DNA from 4 places in the Streptomyces sp. NPDC054765 genome. Region 3 is predicted to be linked to each of the others. Evidence: riboswitches for the same ligand, from Rfam matches in the RefSeq annotation. Region 3 holds a riboswitch; each other region holds the start of a gene.
The links. A riboswitch is a leader RNA that binds a small molecule or an ion and turns the genes downstream of it on or off. The one in region 3 is predicted to bind cyclic di-AMP.
Positions count from the first base shown of each region.

Region 1 (4,204 bases), on a different contig from region 3:
TCGTCGAGGGCGGTGAGGAACTCCCCGACCTCGACCGATTCGTCGTCGTAGTGGGTGTAGTAGAGGTCGATGTAGTCGGTGCGCAGACGAGTGAGGGATGCATCGACCGCGGACTTGATGGTGGCGGCGGACAGGCCCTTGTAGTTGGGGTGGGAGCCGACCTTGGTGGCGATGACGACATCGGAGCGATTACCGCGGGAGGACAGCCAGTTGCCGAGGACGGTTTCGGATTCGCCGCCCTTGTTGCCGGGGACCCACGCCGAGTAGGCGTCGGCGGTGTCGATGAAGTTGCCACCGCCCGCCACGTAAGCGTCCAGCACGGCGAACGATTGAGCCTCGTCGGCCGTCCAGCCGAAGACATTGCCACCGAGGGACAGCGGGGAGACGGAGAGCGAACCGAGGGAACGACTGTTTCGGGGGTTTTGTGTCGTGGCCATGCGTTACTACAGCGTCGGGGGGAGCGGAAGTATTCCTTCCGCTTACACCCCCGACCCCCGGCCCTCGACCCCCGGCCCCCGTCCGCCGCCTCCTCAGCGGTGTCACACGTGCAGGCCGTGATCGCGTAGCCACGGCATGGGGTCTATCGGGTCGCCGGCGTCGGGGCGTACCTCCAGATGGAGGTGCGGACCGGTGACGTTGCCGGTGGCGCCGACGCGGCCGATGACGTCGCCCGTGCCGACCTTGCCGGAGGTCTTCACCATCGAGGACAGATGGCAGAACCAGAGCTCGGTGCCGTCGTCGAGGGTGAGGACGATGCGGTAGCCGTACGAGCCGGCCCAGCCGGCCTGGGTGATGGTGCCGGAGTGCACCGCCTTGACGGGGGTGCCGGTCGGCGCCGCGAAATCCTGTCCGGTGTGGTCCGCCGCCCAGCGGTCACCGGACTGGCCGAAGCTCGCGGTGAGGGTGTACGAGGAGACCGGGGTGATGAAGTTCTTCGCCAACTTGGCGAGGCGTGCGGCCTCCGCCTTCTGACGGGCCGCTTCTTCGGCCTCGTGCTTGACCTCCATCTCGGCCGCCTTCTTGGCTGCTGCGGCCTTTTCGGCCGACTTCTGGTGCGTGGCGGCTTCGCTCTCGGCCTTCTGGAATGCGGTGTGTTCGGCGGTCTCCCGGGCCTCCTGATCGGCGGCGCCCTGCTGCGCGTCGGCCTGCTGGAGGATGCGGCTGCGCAGCGCCTCGCCGAGCCCCGAGTCCGTGCCCGTCCGGGTGGCCCGGGTGAGCGGCCCGGAGGCGTCCTGCGCCGCATCGTCCGTGGTGGAGGCGGAGCCGGCACCGTCGGCCGCAGTGGAGTCCGCGCCCGGGTCGGATATGAGGTCCCCGATGCCGGGGACGGAGGTGGCGTCCGGCAGGTTGTCGGCGAGGTCATCGGCCATCGCGCCGACGTCGGGCATCGAGATCGGGACCGGCGGGCGGCCCTCGGCCGTGGCCATGCCGCCGGCTCCGACCGCCGCGATGACGCCGACGCCCAGGACCGTGCCGCCGCGGGCGAGTCCGCCGCCGCGCTGCTTGGCCACCCGGTGCTTGCCACGGACCGAGCGGGGGGAATCCTCGGTGGGATTCCATTCCTCCCACGGTCCGTCGTTGTTGCTGTCCGCATCACCGGGGCCCTGGAAGGCACCTCGGTCATCGAGGTCGTAGGCGGACGGACCCTCGGGGGCAGGCCTGTTGGACGCCACGGGGGCGCTCTCCTTTCCTTCCTTCTCGCCTACCGGGTTAGCTGACGGGTTCGGAGCAGGAAGGTCTCCTACGGGCGCCCGCTGGCGGGGAGCGTCCGATTCACCCCAAGGAAGTGGTTCCCCGGTTCCCTTGGTGCAGTTCGAGGTGCTGGAGGTGCGTGAAAAGCGCGTGCGGGATTCGGCGTCGGCGCGCGGTGCCGCCTCTTGCGACGGCTGGGACGACCGCGCTGCGTTATCGGACAGTAATAGAGATCGCATCCGAATTCCAAGCCTTCGCGTGAATCCATATGGGCTCCGCGGGAGCTTCGGCGTGGACTTTTTCGGCCAACACAGCTACAAACCGGGCGAGTTGACCGTGCGGCTCTAAACGATCTCCCGTTGATTGTGCGTCAGTTGTTATGCGGAGGGGCGCCCCTCCGTCACGGAGCGTGAGAGCAGTAACGTCGGATCATGGTCGTCAACGTCGGGAACACCGGGCACACCGGGCACACCGGGCACACCGGGAACGTCGAGAGCGCTGCCACCGGCGCATGGGGAGTGGCGGAGCGGTACCGGGAGTTCTCCTGGCATCAGGCGCGGGGGCGGTCCGGGGCGCACGCGGAGCTGAGCGCGCGGATCGGCCAGGACCCGGAGCTCTGCGATCTGCTGTCGGGATCGCTGCCGGCCGGCGGCAAACAGCAGCCGGACCTCCTGCTCGCCGCCGTCCGCTATCTCGACGGCCCGCACGCCGAGCTGGGCCCGCGCGGAGAGATGGCGTACGGGCGCTGGCGCGAGTGGACGATCCGGCACTGGGACGAGGTGCGCGCGGTGATCATGCAGCGCTCCGCCCGGACCGACGAGCCGGGCCGCTGTGCCGCGCTGCTGCCGCTGCTCGCCCGCCTGCCGCAGCCCCTGGCGCTGCTGGAGGTCGGCACGTCGGCAGGACTGTGTCTGCATCCCGACCGCTATCGCTACCGGTACGACCGGTACGACCGGCACCACCGGTACGAGAATGACGCCGCGGCGGGCGGGGGCGCCCTCCGGGGCGATACCCCACGCGGCGATACCCCACAGGGAGACACCCTCCGGGGCGATACCCCACAGCCAGACCCCCTCCGGGAGGATGCCCCACAGCCGGACACCCTCCGGGCCGAGGTGGGGGAACCGGGCAATCCGCTGGTGTTGGGGTGCCGTACGGAATGGGCGGCCGACGAGCTGCCCGACCGGCTGCCGCGCATCGTCTGGCGGGGCGGTATCGGCCTCGATCCGCTCGACCCGGTGGCCGAACCGGACGATCTGCGCTGGCTGCAGGCGCTCGTCCGGCCGGGCGATGAGGAGCGGGCGGCGCGGCTGTCCGCGACCGTCGACGCGGTGCGGCCGGCGCCGCGGCCGCGGATGGTGCGCGGCGATCTGGTCGACGAACTGCCCGCGCTCGCCGCCGAGGCGCCGCCCGAGGCGCCGTTGGTGATCTTCCACAGCGCCGCGCTGGACCACCTCCCGCCCGCCCGACGCGAGGAGTTCGCACAGCTCGTCCGGTCGCTGCTGCGCGGACGGCCCGGCGGCGGGCACTGGATCTCCCACGAGCACCACTCCGTCCTGCCCTGGATCACCCCGCCGGCGCACCGCTCACCGCACCCCGATGACACGCTGCTGACCCTCGCACTGGACGAGCGCCCGGTCGCGCTCACCGGTCCGCACGGCGAGAGCCTGCACCGGCTGCCGGGCGCCGGGGGCATGTCCGCGAACTGAGGGCGCGTCCGGCTGCGGAGGGCGCGTCCGGCCGCGGAAAGGGCGCGTCCGGGAGCGGCGGCCGTGCCCAGGCGCTGAGGGCGCGTCCGGGGGCTGAGGGCGCGTCCAGGAGCTGAGGGCGCGTCCCGGGGCTGCGCGGACGCCCCGCACGCCCCCCGGCCCCCTGCGGCCCTCCGCCCTCCTCTCCGCCCGCCCCTACGCTCCCATCGGCCGCTTACGCCCCATCAGCCGCTTACGCCCCCATCGGCCGCTTACGCCCCCATCGGCCGCTGCACCGCCAGCAGGGCCATATCGTCGGCCGGGGCACCGCCCGTATGCCGTGCGACGTCTTCGGTGAGGGTGTCCAGGAGGGCGTCCGGGCCCGCGAAGCGGCAGCCGCGCAGTCTGCTCGACGGGTTGTAGAAGCGGCCCAGCAGGTCCCGGGCCTCGGTCACACCGTCGGTGAAGAACAGCAGCAGGGCGCCGGCCGGGAAGAACGTCTCGTCCGACCGGTCCGGCCAGCTCGCCACCTCGCTCATCCCCAGGGGCAGCGCGGGCGCCGCGGGCACCAGCTCGCACAGACCACCGTCCGGGGTGAGCAGCAGCGGGGACGGGTGGCCCCGGTTGAGGACGCGCAGTACGGACTGCCCGTTGGCGGGGATCTCGGCCAGGACGGCAGTGGTGAACCCCTCGAACTGATCGAGCCCCGCACGCCGTCCGCCCTCCCGTTGCAGCGCCCGCTCCAGCCGGCCCGCCACCGCCTCCAGGGTCGTCTCCTGTTCCGCCGCCTCACGGAAAGCGCCGATGACGATCACCGCGGCCTC
Region 1 is NZ_JBSHBP010000010.1:143,197-147,400, reverse strand. It holds gene ACWGJY_RS09825 (aldo/keto reductase) at 1-437, opposite strand, end outside; gene ACWGJY_RS09820 (M23 family metallopeptidase) at 540-1,673, opposite strand; cyclic di-AMP (ydaO/yuaA leader) riboswitch at 1,685-1,831, opposite strand; gene ACWGJY_RS09815 (DUF2332 family protein) at 2,124-3,401, shown strand; gene ACWGJY_RS09810 (PP2C family protein-serine/threonine phosphatase) at 3,653-4,204, opposite strand, start outside.
Region 1: linked by a shared signal. The riboswitch ahead of ACWGJY_RS09820 (M23 family metallopeptidase) and the one ahead of ACWGJY_RS01425 (transglycosylase family protein) in region 3 are both predicted to bind cyclic di-AMP.

Region 2 (4,204 bases), on a different contig from region 3:
CAGCTGGGTCAGCAAGGCCGTCAGGCTGGGGCTGCCGGCCGCCTGGGCCAGCGTCTCGTGGAACCAGCCGTCCAGTTGGCGCAGATCGGCGGGGCTGCCGTGACGTGCCCGCTCACGACCGAGCCGTACCAGGCCGCGGAGTACCTTCAGGTGGGCCGGGCTGCGGCGGGCGGCCGCGCGGGCGGCACCCAGCGGCTCCAACAGGGCGCGGACGTCGAGGAGATCGGCGGCCTCCTGCGCGGTGGGCTCGGCGACACAGGCGCCCGCGTGGTGGCGGGTGGTGACGAAGCCTTCGGACTGCAGGGTGCGCAGCGCTTCACGGACCGGCACCCTGGAGACGCCGTACCGGGCCGCCAGGATCTCCTCGATCAGCCGGCTCCCCGGCGCCAGCACACCGGAGACAATGTCGTCGCGAATCGCCGTGCACACCGCATGCGCGGAAATATGGCCTCGCATCTTCCGTGCCTCCGCCGTAATCCCCTGGAAACGCCGCCGGTCGGCAGCTTTTCCGCGACTCTATTCGACCGGAACGGCTTTTCCGGCGGACTCCGGTTATTCATGGATATTTTTTGGCCAGAAGCAGTGGCCACCGGCGTATCCGGTACCCACCCACCGCACGCCGGATACGCCGAAGCCCCGGCCGGGTGGCCGGGGCTTCCGGAGGGCGCCGCGTGACGCCGGCGCTGTGGGACGCACGGCCGGGCGGGGCCGCAGGTCAGACGTTGACGCCGTGTGAGCGCAGGTACGCGACCGGGTCGATGTCCGAGCCGTAGGCAGGGCCGGTACGGGCCTCGAAGTGCAGGTGCGGGCCGGTGGCGTTGCCGGTGGCGCCGGAGAGCCCGATCTGCTGGTCCGGGGTGACGTGCTGACCGACCGAGACACCGAGCGACGACAGGTGACCGTACTGGGTGTACGTCCCGTCGTTCATCTTGATCACGATGTTGTTGCCGTACGCGCCGCCCCAGCCGGCCTCGACGACGGTGCCCGCGCCGACGGCATGGACACTGGTGCCGGAGGCGGCGTGGAAGTCGATGCCGGTGTGGCTGCCCGAGGACCACAGGCCGCTGGAGGCCTTGTAGGCGGTGGAGACGTAGGAGTTCGCGACGGGGGCGACGAAGGTGTTGAGGCGCTTGCGCTCCGCCTCGCGGGCGGCACGCTCCTTGGCCTTACGGGCGGCCTCGACGCGCCGCTTGGCCTCTTCGACCTGCCTCTTGGCCACGGCTTCGGCCTTCGCCTTCGCTGCCGCGGCCTCGGCTGCCGCCTGCTGCGCGTCGGCCTGGGCCGCGACATGGTTGGCGAGCTCGTCACCCAGCACGACGGCCCGCTGCAGACCGGTGTCGTGGGTGCGTGCCTCATCCGTGGCCGCCAGCGCCGGCGAGGCCACGGAGGCGACAACGCCGCCGGCCGCGAGGGTGGCTATGCCGGCGATGTTGCGGGTCGTACGAGCGGGGTGGTTCGCACGACGGTGCTTCCCGGTGGCACGCATGAACGCCATGTGCTGGCTTGTCCTTTCCTTCCGTCTCGCCTACCGGGTTAGCTGACGGGTTCGGAGCAGGAAGGTCTCCTACGGGCTCCTCCGGAAAGGAGTCCGATTCACCCCAAGGGACACTGGGTCCCCGGCTCCCCTGGCTCGCGCCGTACGGGGACTCGGCGATGACTGCCCGGTGCCACTGTTGTGGCGGAGTTGTGACGAACAGCCGCACCGACGCTAAGCGGGACAACTTTCAATCAGCAAACAGATCCGCATTTTTGTGCGGGATGCCACAAGAACCGGGCCGCAGGCTGCGATAAACCGGACATACAACGGCTCCCGTGACGGACGTACGCCACGGGAGCCGCTTTGTCGATTTATGACCTTCTTTCACATGGCGGGACTAACCGCCGACGACCGTCACCTCACCGATGCCCAGCGCCTTGACGGGCTCGGCGATCTGCGCCGCATCCCCCACCAGGACCGTCACCAGCCGGTCCACGGGGAAGGCGTTGACGGCCGCCGCGGTCGCCTCGACCGTGCCGGTCTCCGCGAGGCGAACGTACAACTGTGCCTGGAAGTCATCCGGAAGGTGCTGCTCCACCTGATCGGCGAGGGTGCCCGCGACGGCTGCCGCGGTCTCGTACTTGAGCGGCGCGACGCCGACAAGGTTCTGTACGGCGACATCCCGCTCGTCATCCGTCAGCCCCTCTGCCGCGAGGGTGCGCAGCACCTTCCACAGGTCCTCCAGCGCCGGGACTGTGGAGGCGGTGTCCACCGAGCCGCTGATGGCGAGCAGCGAGGCACCCGTGGCTCCCTCGGGGGACGTGGGGGCGGTGGAGCGGAGCACCTGGCCGAAGGCGCGCACCCCGTAGGTGTAGCCCTTCTCCTCCCGCAGCACGCGGTCCAGACGGGAGGTGAGGGTGCCGCCCAGGCAGTACGTGCCGAGGACCTGCGCGGGCCACACCCGGTCGTGCCGGTCGGCACCGATACGGCCGATGAGCAGCTGCGTCTGAACGGCGCCGGGACGGTCCACGATCACCACGCGGCCGGTGTCGTCGGCGACGATCGGCGAGGCCTTCAGCGGCTCGGCCGTCGAGCCGCTCCAGGCGCCGAGGGTGTCCGCGAGCGCCGCTTCGAGGTCGACACCGGTGAAGTCACCGACGATGACGGCGGTGGCCGTGGCGGGCCGTACATGGGCGTCGTAGAAGGCGCGGACGGCCGCGGCATCGACGCGCCCGACGGTCTCCTCGGTCCCCTGGCGCGGTCGCGACATACGGGACGTGGCCGGGAACAGTTCCTTGGACAGCGCCATCGCGGCGCGCCGGGCCGGGTTGGCGAGCTCGTGCGGGATCTCGTCGAGGCGGTTGCGCACCAGCCGCTCGACCTCGCTCTCCGGGAAGGCGGGAGCGCGCAGCGCATCGGCGAGCAGGCCGAGCGCGCGGTGCAGCCGGGACGCCGGCACTTCGAGGGAGACCCGTACGCCGGGGTGGTCGGCGTGCGCGTCCAGTGTGGCGCCGCAGCGTTCCAGCTCGGCGGCGAACTCCTCCGCGTCGTGCTTGTCAGTGCCCTCGGACAGCGCCCGTGCCATGATCGTGGCGACGCCGTCCAGCCCCTCGGGCTCGGCGTCCAGCGGAGCGACGAGGCTGATCTCGACCGCGACGACCTGCTGGCCGGGGCGGTGGCTGGTCAGGAGCGTGAGCCCGTTGGGGAGTTGGCTGCGGTCGGGGGCCGGGAAGGCCCACGGCTTGGGCGCGCCGCCCCGGGGCTGGGGGTGAAAGTCCATGCTGCTCACGGGGGAATCGGCGTGGGTGGTGGCGTCGCTCACTGGTCCTCCCCTTCCTCGGTGTCGGCGGCGTCGGTCGGCTCGGTGGGCTCGTAGACGAGCACCGCGCGGTTGTCGGGGCGCAGCCGGGCCTTGGCGGCCGCCTGCACCTCCTCGGGGCTGATCTCCAGGACACGCTGCACGGCGGTCAGCGCGAGCTGCGGGTCGCCGAACAGGACGGCGAAGCGGCACAGTTCGTCGGCGCGGCCGCTGACCGTGGCGAGCCGGTCCAGCCATTCGCGCTCCAGCTGGGCCTGCGCCCGTTCCATCTCCTCCGGGGTCGGGCCCTCGGCGGCGAAGCGGGCCAGCTCCTCGTCGACCGCACGCTCGATGTCGGGGACCTCCACCCCGCCGGACGTCTTCACGTCCAGCCAGCCCAGCGAGGGCGCACCGGCCAGCCGCAGCAGGCCGAAGCCGGCCGCCACGGCACTGCGGTCGCGGCGCACCAGCCGGTTGTAGAGACGGGAGGACTCACCGCCGCCCAGGACGGTCAGCGCGAGGTCCGCGGCGTCCGCCTCACGGGTGCCGTCGTGGGGCAGGCGGTAGGCCGCCATCAGGGCCCGGGAGGGCACGTCCTCCTCGACGACCTCGCGCAGCTCGCCGCCGATGACGTCGGGCAGCGTGCCGTCCCGCGGCGGCTGCTTGCCGTCGTGCGAGGGGATCGAGCCGAAGTACTTCTCCACCCAGGCCAGCGTCTGCCCGGGGTCGATGTCGCCGACGATCGACAGCACGGCGTTGTTGGGCGCGTAGTACGTCCGGAAGAACGCCCGCGCGTCCTCCAGAGAGGCCGCGTCCAGGTCGGCCATCGACCCGATGGGCGTGTGGTGGTACGGGTGGCCCTCCGGGTACGCCATGGCCGTCAGCTTTTCGAAGGCTGTGCCGTAGGGGACGTTGTCGTAGCGCTGGCG
Region 2 is NZ_JBSHBP010000017.1:51,720-55,923, forward strand. It holds gene ACWGJY_RS13800 (GntR family transcriptional regulator) at 1-456, opposite strand, end outside; gene ACWGJY_RS13805 (M23 family metallopeptidase) at 716-1,495, opposite strand; cyclic di-AMP (ydaO/yuaA leader) riboswitch at 1,508-1,663, opposite strand; gene ACWGJY_RS13810 (M16 family metallopeptidase) at 1,875-3,257, opposite strand; gene ACWGJY_RS13815 (M16 family metallopeptidase) at 3,296-4,204, opposite strand, start outside.
Region 2: linked by a shared signal. The riboswitch ahead of ACWGJY_RS13805 (M23 family metallopeptidase) and the one ahead of ACWGJY_RS01425 (transglycosylase family protein) in region 3 are both predicted to bind cyclic di-AMP.

Region 3 (4,204 bases):
GGGCGACCCGGTCCTGGTGGTGCTGGCCGCCGCCGACCGCGACCCGGCGCGCTTCGCCGAGCCGGACGTCCTCGATCTGACCCGCCGTGACAACCAGCACCTGGGGTACGGGCACGGCATCCACTACTGCCTGGGTGCGCCGCTCGCCCGGCTCGAAGGGCAGACCGCTCTGGCGACGCTGCTGACCCGGCTCCCGGACCTCCGGCTCGCCGCGGAACCCGGCGATCTGCGGTGGCGCGGCGGGCTCATCATGCGCGGACTGCGGTCGCTGCCGGTGGAGTTCTCGCCCGAGCGGCCTGACCAGGGACAAGGCCAGAAGTGACGCCGAGTCAGCAGTGTGACCTTTACGTGATCTGCGCTACACCGACTTGTGACTACCCGTGACCCCGGCTACCTTTCGACCGACGATCGACGGGCTTCACTCGATCGGCCGAAGCGGTGATGTGGGGGACCGGTGTATTGGTGCGCCTCGTGCGCGTCGGCCGGTGGGTGACCCGTCGAGCAGCTCGCAGAGCTCGTCGTACAACTCAACCGCCGCGCGAAAGGCATCCGTATGCGTTCCGGGAACGGCCGACACCGTCGCCCCCGTCAAGCACCGGCCATCTTTGTCACGGCGGGAGTGACCGGCGCGGGCTTCGCCCTGCCACTGTTCGCCGCGAGCGGCGCCCACGCCGCCGACACCACGACCTGGGACAAGGTCGCCCAGTGCGAGAGTGCCGGCGTCTGGAGCGCGGCCTCGGGCAATGGCCACTACGGCGGGCTGCAGCTCACCCAGGACATGTGGGACACCTACGGCGGCGCGGCCTACGCCTCGCGCCCCGACCTCGCCAGCCGTGCCCAGCAGATCGCGGTGGCCGAGTCGATCCTCGACGCCCGTGGCCCGGACGTCTGGTCGAGCTGTGCGGTGAGCGCCGGCCTGACCAAGGGCGGGCGCACGCCGGAGGTCGACCCGGGCAGCACGAGCACCCCCTCGCCCGACCCGTCGGACGCCGGCGGCTCCTCGGACCCCTGGGACTCGTCCGGTTCCTCCGGCCTGGACGGCGGCTCGGACTCCGCCGGGACGCACGACGGGCCCGGCGGCCGGCCGTCCGACTCGGACTCCGGGACGCACGACAGGCCCGGCGGCCGGCCGTCCGACCCGGCGCCCTCGCCCGATCCCTCGGACTCCCCCGGCTCGGGCGGTGCGTCCCCGGCCCCGGAGCCGTCCGGCTCCGCGACGCCGGGCGGCCGGGGCGACGCCCCGTCGCCGTCCGCCGACCCGTCCGACGGCGGCAGCCGTACGGACACCACCGGCACCCCGCACGGGACGCCCGAGAAGGGCAGGCACCGCGGCGGTGCGGTCGGCGAGGGGGGCGACGACGGCAGGTCCTCCGGCGGCCGGCACGCCTCGCGCGGCGATGATGTGCACCGCACGGACCCGGCGGCCGACGGCAACTACACCGTGCGGCCGGGTGACACGCTGTCAGCCATCGCCCAGGCCCACCGGCTGCCCGGCGGCTGGCCCGCCCTCTACGACCGCAACGAGGGCGTCATCGGCTCGGACGCCGACCTGATCAAGCCGGGCCAACTGCTCGATCTCGGGCACATCGCGGGCTAGTTCGCCGCCTTCGCCCGCTTTTGGGGAAAGTGAGACAAGGCTCTCGTTGACTGTGGTGGACCCCGGTTCGTCCGGCCCCGTCAAACCGGGGTTCACCTGCGGGTATGTGACCAACCCGTGATCAAAAAAGCTCAACTTGGTTCAGATGGTGGGGTTTGAACCCCAAGGGGATTACTGCTTAACGTCAGGACCGCTCGCCAAAGCGGGCCCTTCGATCACACGCCGAATCCTGCCGGTGATCGGAGGCAGTTGACGCGCAAGCGCCGAAGGCAGGAGCGGGGGACCCAAGGTAAGTGCCGGCCCCACTCGCGAAAGCGGGTCAACCGGCTTGGGGTGAAGCCACGTGCGCCACGCGCACACGGCCGGGCAGCTCACAGTCCGAACCCGACAGCTCACCTCGTAGGCGTCGGTGAGGAAACGAACCAACCATGCTGATCATCAAGGGCAAGCACCGTCGTCCGTCCAAGGCCGTCCGCGTCGCCACCCTCGCCGGCATCGCCGGTGCTGCCGTGGCCGTCCCGCTGATGGGCGCCACCTCCGCCTCCGCCGCCTCGGTCTCCACCTGGGACAAGGTCGCCCAGTGCGAGTCCGGCGGCAACTGGTCGATCAACACCGGTAACGGCTACTACGGTGGCCTGCAGTTCTCCAACTCCAGCTGGGCCGCCGCCGGCGGCACCCAGTACGCGCCGCGCGCCGACCTGGCCAGCAAATCCCAGCAGATCTCCGCCGCCGAGAAGCTCCTCGCGCTCCAGGGCCCCGGCGCCTGGTCCTGCGCCGGCGCCGGCAACCTGACCTCCGGTGGCCCGGCCGCCAACGTCGACACCTCCGGCTCCGCGCAGACCAAGTCCGCGCCCCAGCAGGACCAGGGCACCACCAGGACCGAGGCGAAGAAGGCCCCGGCCGCCCCCGAGCAGCACGCCTCGCGCTCCACCGAGCGCAAGTCCCTGGGTCACGGCAACTACACCGTCAAGGCGGGCGACACCCTCGCCAAGATCGCCAAGGCGCACGGCACCGACTGGAAGTCCGTCTACAAGGCCAACAAGTCGGTCATCGGCGGCAACCCGAACCTGATCTTCCCGGGTCAGAAGCTCCACGTCTGAGACCTCCCCTCACCGGGATTCCGGCGGGCCCGAGCGGCGGGCCCCCTTCCTCCTCCGTGAGACCGCCCCGCCCGGCGCGCACTTCCCCCCAGCGCGCCGTGGCGGGGCTTCTCCGTCCCGGGCCGTACCCGGGGCCGTACCCGGGCCGTACCCGCGACGCACCCGGGTCGCGGCGGGGCGGTCGCACGCCGGTGACCGGCCCCTTTCCGCGTTTTTCCCGTTCGGCGAACAATGCGCTCAAACATCCAGTGAACTGGGCTTTTGGGAAGTTTTCCGGGCCGTTCAGTCCCACGGAGCGGGCCAAAAGCAAGCGGACGCGCCCGGGGCCGTTAGGCTCGTGCTGCAGAACCTCCAGACACCCACGAAGGAGACAACGTGCCGTCCATCGACGTCGTCGTAGCCCGCGAAATTCTCGACTCGCGAGGTAATCCCACGGTCGAGGTCGAGGTCGGCCTCGACGACGGCAGCACGGGCCGTGCCGCCGTGCCGTCCGGTGCCTCGACCGGCGCCTTCGAGGCCATCGAGCTCCGCGACGGTGACCCGAACCGCTACCTCGGCAAGGGTGTGGAGAAGGCCGTCCTGGCCGTCATCGAGCAGATCGGCCCGGAGCTCGTCGGCTACGACGCGACCGAGCAGCGGCTGATCGACCAGGCCATGTTCGACCTGGACGCCACCGACAACAAGGGCTCGCTCGGCGCCAACGCCATCCTGGGCGTCTCCCTCGCCGTCGCGCACGCCGCCTCCGAGGCCAGCGACCTGCCGCTGTTCCGCTACCTCGGCGGCCCGAACGCGCACGTGCTGCCCGTGCCGATGATGAACATCCTGAACGGCGGCTCGCACGCCGACTCCAACGTGGACATCCAGGAGTTCATGATCGCCCCGATCGGCGCGGAGTCCTTCTCCGAGGCGCTGCGCTGGGGCGCCGAGGTCTACCACACCCTCAAGAAGGTCCTGAAGGAGCGCGGGCTGTCCACCGGCCTCGGCGACGAGGGCGGCTTCGCCCCGAACCTGGGCTCCAACCGCGAGGCCCTGGACCTCATCCTGGAGGCCGTCAAGCAGGCCGGTTACGCCCCCGGCCAGGACATCGCGCTCGCCCTGGACGTCGCCGCCTCCGAGTTCTACAAGGACGGCACGTACCAGTTCGAGGGCAAGGACCGCTCGGCCGCGGAGATGACCGAGTACTACGAGGAGCTGGTGGCGGCCTACCCGCTGGTCTCCATCGAGGACCCGCTGTTCGAGGACGACTGGGCCGGCTGGAAGGTCATCACCGACAAGCTCGGCGCCAAGGTCCAGCTCGTCGGCGACGACCTGTTCGTCACCAACCCCGAGCGCCTCGCCCGCGGCATCGAGGAGGGCTCCGCCAACGCGCTGCTGGTGAAGGTCAACCAGATCGGCTCGCTGACCGAGACCCTGGACGCCGTCGAGCTGGCCCAGCGCAACGGCTTCAAGTGCATGATGTCGCACCGCTCCGGTGAGACCGAGGACGTCACCATCGCCGACCTCGCCG
Region 3 is NZ_JBSHBP010000001.1:293,046-297,249, forward strand. It holds gene ACWGJY_RS01415 (cytochrome P450 family protein) at 1-322, shown strand, start outside; gene ACWGJY_RS01420 (LysM peptidoglycan-binding domain-containing protein) at 620-1,597, shown strand; cyclic di-AMP (ydaO/yuaA leader) riboswitch at 1,849-2,018, shown strand; gene ACWGJY_RS01425 (transglycosylase family protein) at 2,026-2,697, shown strand; gene eno (phosphopyruvate hydratase) at 3,073-4,204, shown strand, end outside.

Region 4 (4,204 bases), on a different contig from region 3:
TCCAGCTCCTTGGTCTGGCCCAGCGAGCGCATGTGCGGGAAGACGCCGTCCTCCAGGCCGGTCAGGAAGACGGTCGGGAATTCCAGGCCCTTGGCGGTGTGCAGCGTCATGAGCGTGATCACGCCGCTGCCGTCCTCGTCCTCGTCCGGGATCTGGTCGGAGTCGGCGACCAGCGCGACCCGCTCCAGGAAGTCGGAGAGCGTGCCGGGACCCGGGGCGGCAGCCTCCGAGGCCGCGGCCTCACCGCGGTCCTGTTCGAACTCCAGGGCCACGGCGGCGAGTTCCTGGAGGTTCTCGATCCGGGTCTCGTCCTGCGGGTCGGTGGAGGCCTGGAGTTCGGCGAGGTAGCCCGTGCGCTCCAGGACCGCTTCCAGGATCGTGGCGGGGCCGGCGCCGGACTCGACGATGGTGCGCAGCTCCTCCATGAGGACGTTGAAGCGCTTGACGGCGTTGGCGGAGCGGGCCGCCATGCCGTACGCCTCGTCGACCCGGCGCAGCGCCTGCGGGAAGGTGATCTTCTCGCGCAGGGACAGCGCGTCGATCATCGCCTCGGCGCGGTCGCCGATGCCGCGCTTGGGGACGTTCAGGATGCGGCGGAGCGGGACGGTGTCCTCGGGGTTGGCGAGCACCCGCAGATACGCGAGGACATCGCGGACCTCCTTGCGCTCGTAGAAGCGCACCCCGCCGACGACCTTGTAGGGCAGTCCGACCCGGATGAAGATCTCTTCGAACACCCGGGACTGGGCGTTGGTGCGGTAGAACACGGCGACATCGCCGGCCTTGGCGTCTCCGGCGTCCGTCAGCCGGTCGATCTCGTCGGCGACGAACTGGGCCTCGTCGTGTTCGGTGTCGGCGACATAGCCGGTGATCTTGGGGCCGGCGCCGGCGTCCGTCCAGAGGTTCTTGGGGCGGCGGTTCTCGTTGCGCTCGATGACGGCGTTGGCAGCGGACAGGATCGTCTGCGAGGAGCGGTAGTTCTGCTCCAGCAGGATCGTGGTCGCGTCCGGGTAGTCCTCCTCGAACTGGAGGATGTTGCGGATCGTGGCACCGCGGAAGGCATAGATGGACTGGTCGGCGTCACCGACGACGCACAGCTCGGCGGCGGATTCGGCGGGGCCGACCAGCTCGCGTACGAGGGTGTACTGGGCGTGGTTGGTGTCCTGGTACTCGTCGACGAGGACGTGGCGGAAGCGGCGGCGGTAGTGCTCGGCGACATCCGGGAAGGCCTGGAGCAGATGGACCGTCGTCATGATGATGTCGTCGAAATCCAGGGCGTTGGCCTCGCGCAGCCTGGACTGGTACATCGCATACGCCTGGGCCAAGGTCTTCTCGAAGCCTCCCCCGGACTCCGTCTGGGAGGTGCCCCCAGCCGCCGTCCCGGCGAAAGTCTCCTCGTCAATGAGCTCGTTCTTGAGGTTGGAGATCTTCGCGCTGAAGGACTTGGGCGGGTGGCGCTTGGGGTCCAGATCCAGATCGCGGCAGACCAGGGCCATCAGCCGCTTCGAATCGGCGGCGTCGTAGATCGAGAAGGAGGACGTGAAGCCCAGCTTCTTGGACTCGCGGCGCAGGATGCGGACACAGGCGCTGTGGAAGGTGGAGACCCACATGGCGTTGGCCCGCGGGCCGACGAGCTCCTCGACGCGCTCCCTCATCTCGCCCGCGGCCTTGTTGGTGAAGGTGATCGCGAGGATCTGGCCGGGGTGGACATGGCGCTCGGCGAGCAGATGCGCGATGCGGTGGGTCAGTACCCGGGTCTTGCCGGAGCCGGCGCCGGCGACGATCAGCAGCGGGCCGCCGGTGTGCACCACGGCGGCCTTCTGCTCGTCGTTGAGCCCCTCCAGGAGCGTCGCCGGGTCGAGGGCGGGACGGGCGGCGCCGTCGCGGTAGTACGCCTCTCTGGGCGGGGGCGCGTCGAACCTCCCGCCGAAGAGATCCGCGGGGATCTCCTCCGGGGCCGGGCCGTGCTCGTCCTCGGGGGGTGGGGGAGGGTGCTCCTCCTCGCCCTTGTGGCCGAGGTCCGCCAGGAAGCTGTCGTCAAAGAGGCTGCTCATCGCCCACCGAGTCTAGGCCGCCGCACTGACAGTCCGCCGCGGAGTGGCCAATTGCGGGCCGTTTACGGAGCGGGCGTGGCGCCGGGGCAGGTCAGGGGCACGGAGCCCGGGACACACCGGGCGCCGCCTCGTCTACCCGAATCCGACATCTGTCACAACAACCCCCGCATCGCGTTCAGGTCACAAAAAGGTTTCGGGCATATCGAACATCAGCCTTCACAGGAGCCACACGAGTTGGCTAACGTCCTCGCTCAGGCAGCCCGCCTCCCCGTGGACGACAGGTCCGCACGGGCCGCCCACGCCGAGTCCGGCCCTGCCCTCAGGCACCCGGAGCCGGGGACCCACCAGCACCACCGGGGTGAATCGATCAGGACTGCCGCCGACAGCGGACGTCCGGACCGTAGGGCACGCCTTCCGTCAGCGACACCGCCCGAACCCGACAGCTAACCCGGTAGGCGGTCCACGGAAGGAGTCGCCGGCCTTGGCGTCGCACCGCAAGCCGCGCACCAGCATTCTCACCTCGCCCGGAGGCCGTCGTACGGCGGTCGGGCTCACCACCGCCGCCCTCGCGTCGGCCACCCTGCTCTCGCAGTCCGCCGATGCCGCCCCCCGGGCGCCCAAGCCCGGCGTCGAGGACGTCAAGCAGCAGGTCGACGGCCTCTACCACCAGGCCGAGGTGGCCACCCAGAAGTACAACGCCGCCAAGGAGCGCACCGACGAACAGCGCCACACCGTCGACGGTCTGCTCGACGCCTCCGCCAAGCGCGCCGAGAAGATGAACGAGTCCCGGCGCAGACTGGGCACCTTGGCCTCGGCGCAGTACCGCACCGGCGGCATGAACCCGACGGCGCAGCTGATGCTCGCCAAGGACCCGCAGCAGTTCTTCGACCGCAGCCACCTCATGGAGCGGCTGACCGGCCGGCAGAAGCAGGCCGTCTCCGACTACCAGGAGCAGCAGGCGGCGGCCACCCGGCAGCGGGCGGAGGCGACCCGCAGCCTGGAGCAGCTGCAGACGTCGCAGACCTCCCTCAAGGAGTCCAAGCGGTCCGTCCAGGAAAAGCTGGCCGAGGCCCGGCAGCTGCTGTCCCGGCTGACCGCCCAGGAGAAGGCCCGGCTGGCGGAACTGGAGCGCCAGAAGGAGGAGGCGGCCAAGCGCAAGGCCGACGAGGAGGCGCGCAAGCAGCAGCAGGACGGGGGCGGCCCGTCCGGCGGGCAGACCGGCGGCGGCGCCGGCGACGGGGGCTCCACCGGAGGTTCGTCCTCCGCCACGGCCGGGAAGGCCCTCGCTTTCGCCCGTTCCCAGGTGGGCAAGCCGTACGTCTGGGGCGCGACCGGGCCCAGCTCCTACGACTGCTCGGGGCTGACCCAGGCGGCGTGGAAGGCGGCCGGCGTCAATCTGCCGCGGACCACCTGGGACCAGGTCAAGGTCGGCCACCGGGTGGCCACCAAGGATCTCCAGCCCGGTGACCTGGTCTTCTTCTTCGACGACATCAGCCACGTAGGCATGTACATAGGCGGCGGCAAGATGATCCACGCGCCGCACCCGGGCGCCAGCGTCCGGGTCGAGTCGATCTACTACATGCCGATCTACGGGAGCGTCCGACCGGGCTGAGACCCGGCCCCCGCTCCCCCGCCAGGCCACCCCCACGGCCACTCCCACCCCCCGCACGCCACCGCACGGCCGTCGCCTCCGGATCCGGAGTGCGATGACCGCGCGGTGTGCCGTGGAAGGGCCGTGGAAGGGCCGTGGAAGGGCCGTTTGGTCCCGGGCCGCGGCGCCGCCGGTCCCGGGGCGCGCCCTGTCCGGGGTACGGGGCCCTGTCCCGGGGCCGTCGGCCGCGGCGCTCAGGTCCAGAGGACCGCAATGAAGATATTGGCCACCGTCAGGGCGCCGACCGTGCCGAACAGCGGCTTGGCGACCTGCTCCTCGTCCCGCTTGACGTAGACCAGCGCCAGGATGACGACCAGAACGGCCATCTTGATGCCGATCTTGATGGTGTTGACGCTGTGCCCCTGGGCCTGGTTGAGGCCGACCAGCACGATGCCGGTGACCAGCATCGTCAGCGCTCCGTGCAGCATCGCCGGGACAAAGCGGGCGGTGCCCGCGCTCATCGCCTTCATCTGGGTCAGAAAGCCGCCCAGCAGGGAGGCGA
Region 4 is NZ_JBSHBP010000019.1:51,680-55,883, reverse strand. It holds gene pcrA (DNA helicase PcrA) at 1-2,051, opposite strand, end outside; cyclic di-AMP (ydaO/yuaA leader) riboswitch at 2,341-2,524, shown strand; gene ACWGJY_RS15005 (NlpC/P60 family protein) at 2,533-3,663, shown strand; gene ACWGJY_RS15000 (hypothetical protein) at 3,897-4,204, opposite strand, start outside.
Region 4: linked by a shared signal. The riboswitch ahead of ACWGJY_RS15005 (NlpC/P60 family protein) and the one ahead of ACWGJY_RS01425 (transglycosylase family protein) in region 3 are both predicted to bind cyclic di-AMP.